One region of the Streptomyces sp. NPDC006691 genome, then DNA from elsewhere that is predicted to be linked to it. Evidence: riboswitches for the same ligand, from Rfam matches in the RefSeq annotation. Region 1 holds a riboswitch; the other holds the start of a gene.

What was found. A riboswitch is a leader RNA that binds a small molecule or an ion and turns the genes downstream of it on or off. The one in region 1 is predicted to bind S-adenosylmethionine.
Region 2: linked by a shared signal. The riboswitch ahead of ACFYNP_RS06825 (aminotransferase class V-fold PLP-dependent enzyme) and the one ahead of thrC (threonine synthase) in region 1 are both predicted to bind S-adenosylmethionine.

Annotation. Positions count from the first base shown of each region.
Region 1 covers NZ_JBIAGW010000010.1:121,988-124,178, reverse strand. The annotation lists gene thrC (threonine synthase) at 1-850, opposite strand, end outside; SAM riboswitch class I at 868-1,033, opposite strand; gene ACFYNP_RS22515 (glucosyl-3-phosphoglycerate synthase) at 1,170-2,117, shown strand; gene ACFYNP_RS22510 (alpha/beta hydrolase) at 2,191-2,191, opposite strand, start outside.
Region 2 covers NZ_JBIAGW010000003.1:4,054-6,244, forward strand. The annotation lists gene ACFYNP_RS06825 (aminotransferase class V-fold PLP-dependent enzyme) at 1-1,313, opposite strand, end outside; SAM riboswitch class IV at 1,560-1,677, opposite strand; gene trpD (anthranilate phosphoribosyltransferase) at 1,817-2,191, opposite strand, start outside.

The sequences.
Region 1 (2,191 bases):
TCTTGTACGGCTTGTCCTCGACCAGGCCGAGCTTGATCAGCTCCTGGAGACCCTTGTCGATCTTGGTGAGCTGGGAGCCGGAGGCGATCGGGATGACCAGCTGGTCCGGCAGCCGCCAGCCGAGCTGCTCGCAGATCTCGTACGCCAGCGTCTTGGAACCCTCGCCGTAGTACGGACGCAGGTTCACGTTGACGAAGCCCCAGCCCTCGCCCAGCGGGTCGCCGATGAGCTCGGAGCAGAACCGGTTCACGTCGTCGTAGTTGCCCTCGATGCCGACGAGCTCGCCGCCGTACACCGCGGCCATGACGACCTTGCCCTGCTCCAGGTCGTGCGGGATGAACACGCAGGAGCGGAAGCCGGCCCGCGCGGCGGCGGCGCCGACCGCGCCGGCCAGGTTTCCGGTGGAGGAGCAGGAGAGCGTGGTGAAGCCGAAGGCGCGGGCGGCCTCCAGGGCCTGGGCGACGACGCGGTCCTTGAAGGAGTGCGTCGGGTTGCCGGAGTCGTCCTTGACGAACAGCTTGCCGGGCTCGACGCCCAGCTCTCGGGCCAGGTTCTCGGCCTTGACGAGCTTGGTGAAGCCCGGGTTCAGGTTCGGCTTGTCGGCGACGTCCGCGGGGACGGGCAGCAGCGGGGCGTAACGCCAGATGTTCTCGGGGCCGGCCTCGATCTGCTTGCGCAGCGCCTCGGGGTCGCCGAGCGGCAGGTCATAGGCCACTTCGAGCGGTCCGAAACACAGTTCGCAGGCGAAAATCGGCCCGAGTTCGAAACGCTGGCCGCACTCGCGGCAGGAGAGTCCGGATGCCGGACCGAGGTCGACGGCGGTGCGGGTTTCAACAGTCTGAGCAGACATGGAGGGGAGGCCCTTTCTCCTCATCTTCCTCATGACGAACTTCGCCATGAGACGGATTTGGCACCTTCCCTAGCCGGTGGCCTCGTGTCCGGACCGTGTCGTGACCGACGCGATCGACGAGAACCGACTGGAGGGTTGCCGGGGCTTCAACGGGCCGTATCCCTCTGCCCCTCTGGATGAGCGGTATTCGATTGTCAGCGTGACGACGACCCCCGACATGCGACGGTCATCCGCGTTGTTCAAGACTGTAACCGAAGCCCTGGACGGTTGAGATAGTCGTCCGAACCGCGAGATGGATCACACAAGGAGGCCAGGAGCCGTGCTGGAAGAGGTGGAACGCTGGCTGAGCAGGCGTTCCTGGGCCGCGGCCGAGCGACCGATCGAGCGGATCCTGGCCGCGAAGCACCGCACGGGGACCACGGTCAGTGTGGTCCTGCCCGCCTTGGACGAGGAGGGCACGGTCGGTGAGATCGTGGCCGCGATCCGGCGCGAGCTGATGACGGAGGCCGTGCCGCTGGTCGACGAGCTGGTGGTCGTCGACTCCGGTTCCACCGACCGTACGGCCGAGGTCGCGGCGAAGGCCGGCGCCCGGGTCGTGCACCGCGACGCGATCCTGCCCCGCCTCCCGGCGCTGCCCGGCAAGGGCGAGGTGCTGTGGCGCTCGCTGCTCGTGACCAGCGGCGACATCGTGTGCTTCATCGACGCCGACCTGAAGGACTTCGACGCCGGGTTCGTCTCCGGCATCGTCGGACCGCTCCTGACCGACCCGGACGTGGCGTTCGTCAAGGCGATGTACGACCGCCCCTTCGGGACCGGGGCCGGCCAGGGCGGCCGGGTCACCGAGCTGGTGGCGCGCCCGCTGCTCAATCTGCACTGGCCCCAACTGGCCGGAATCGTCCAGCCGTTGGGCGGCGAGTACGCGGCCCGGCGCTCGCTCCTTGAGCGGCTGCCCTTCCCCGTCGGGTACGGCGTGGAGCTCGCGCTGCTGGTGGACGCGCTGCACACGGTGGGCCTGGACGCGCTGGCCCAGGTCGACGTGGGCGTGCGCAAGCACCGCCACCAGGACGGGCAGGCGCTCGGCCGGATGGCCGCCGCGATCTACCGCACCGCGCAGTCGCGGCTGTCGCGCGGCCATCTCGTCCGGCCCGAGCTGACCCAGTTCGAGCGGGGCGAGCACGGCTTCGTACCGCGGACATACGCGGTGGACACCGAGGAGCGGCCGCCGATGCGGGAGATCGAGGAGTACGCGGTCCACCGCGCGGCCTAGGCGGCGTGGTCCACCGCGCGGCCCGGGCGGCGTGGTCCGCCGCGCGGCCCGGGCGGCCGCGGCTTCGGCCGGGT
Region 2 (2,191 bases), on a different contig from region 1:
TCGCCCGGCTCCGCCTCGGGCGCCCCGCACTCGCCCGGGTCCTGCGGGTCCGTGCCGAGCAGGGTGCGCACCAGCGGGTGGGCGCAGAAGAGGCCGTCGCGCACCCCGATGCCGTACTCCGCCGACAGCGCCGCCGCGAAGTGCGAGCTGTTCCAGCCGTCGACGACGAAGGAGATGACGCCCACCCGGGGCGCGTCGTCGCCGAAGAGCGAGAGGACCCGCACCGCGGGAACCTCCGCCAGGCCCTCCCGGACCTTCGCGATCAGATGCCGCTCGCGCTCGACCAGCGCGTCGAAGCCCGCCTCGGTCAGTGCCTTGCAGGCGGAGGCGATGGAGTAGACGCCGATGACGTTGGGCGACCCGGCCTCGTGCCGCGCGGCCGTGGTGTGCCACTCGACGTCGACACCCCCGTCGGAGCGCCGGGCGACCTTCTTGGAGGCCCCGCCACCCGCGAGGTACGGCTCGGACTCCTGGAGCCAGTCCGCGCGGCCGGCCAGCACGCCCGAGCCGAACGGCGCGTACAGCTTGTGCCCGGAGAAGGCGATCCAGTCGACGTCCAACTCCCTTACGGAGACGGGGTGATGGGGCGCGAGCTGGGCGGCGTCCAGGACGATCCGGGCGCCGTGGGCGTGCGCGGCGGCGGCGAGTTCCCTGACCGGCCACAGCTCGCCGGTGACGTTGGACGCGCCGGTGACGCACACGAGGGCGGGCCCGTAGGGGTCGCGGTCGGCGAGCGCGCGCTCCAGCGTCTCGACGGCCTGCTGCGGGGTGCGCGGTGCGTTCAGGTAGGTCACGCGGGCGTCGCGCCACGGCAGCAGCGAGGCGTGGTGCTCGGTCTCGAAGACGAAGACCTGGCAGTCGGCCGGCAGCACCTGGGCGAGCAGGTTGAGCGAGTCCGTGGTGGAGCGGGTGAAGACGATCTGGTCGCCGGGGCGGCAGTCCAGGAACTCCGCCACCGTCGCCCGGCTGTTCTCGAACAGGTCGGTGGAGAGCTGCGAGAGGTAACCCGCCCCGCGGTGCACGCTGCCGTAGTAGGGCGCGTACGCGGCGACGTCGTCCCAGACCCGCTGGAGGGCGGGCGCGCTCGCCGCGTAGTCGAGGGCGGCATACGTCACCTCGCCGCCCGTGACCAGCGGCACGGTGACATCACGGCCGAGCACCGGAAGCGGCGCCGCACAGCAGGGGTCGGCGGACTCGGCGGCGGCGGATCCGACCACGGCGGACTCCACGGCGGCGGACTCGGCACCAGGGGACGGAACGGCACCAGGGGACGGAACGGCGGCAGTGGCGGTGGCGGCGGGGCGTGCGGACATGGCGGTATCTCCCGGCAGGACAAGGCGAGTTGACTTCGGACCCCGGGTACGGCGGCACGACCCTGCATCGAGCGAGAGGGTTCGACTGCCGTGCCGTATACGGGTGTTGACCTCGAACACGCAACCCGGAGAAGGGGGCGCGGAGGTGTGAAGAAGGGGCGCTACGCCCTATCGCATTCGCTTGCTCACGAGACTGCTCCCTTGAGGACCAGGACCCCAGGGCTGTGACATCCAACGATGTCCAGGGGTCCGCGCTTGCCGCAGGCCTTGCTGCCTACGACCTGGTCTTCACCCGGGGCACCCCGCCACGGACGGAGGGTTGCCGGACAGCGAGCCGGGGCCTAAATCGCTGTCACTCATGACCTTGAAGAGCATCCTGCCATACGTATCGACGTGCGCAAGGCGCGGTCCGCGATCTGGACTGCGCCCTGCGTCACACCGCCGTACCGGACGCCGCCGTACCGGACGTCCCCGTACGGACGGACGCCCCCGTACAAGCCGGGTCAGGCGTTGCTCGCCGCGACCCACCGGTCGAGCGCGGCCCGGGCCGCGCCGGAGTCGACCGACTCGGCCGTCCGTGCCATCGCGGCGCCGATCTGCTCGGCGAGCGGCCCCTGCCCCGGTTCGAGGGCCACCAGGGCGGCCGCCGAGTTCAGCAGCACCGCGTCCCGCACCGGCCCCCGCTCCCCCGCGAGCAGACGGCGGGCCACATCGGCGTTGTACGAGGCGTCCGCGCCGCGCAGCGCCTCGATGGGCACGATCTCGATGCCGACGTCCCTCGGGTCGAAGGCCTCCTCGCGGACCTGGCCGTCGCGCACCACCCACACCCGTGAGGTTCCGGTGGTGGTGAGCTCGTCGAGGCCGTCGTCGCCGCGGAA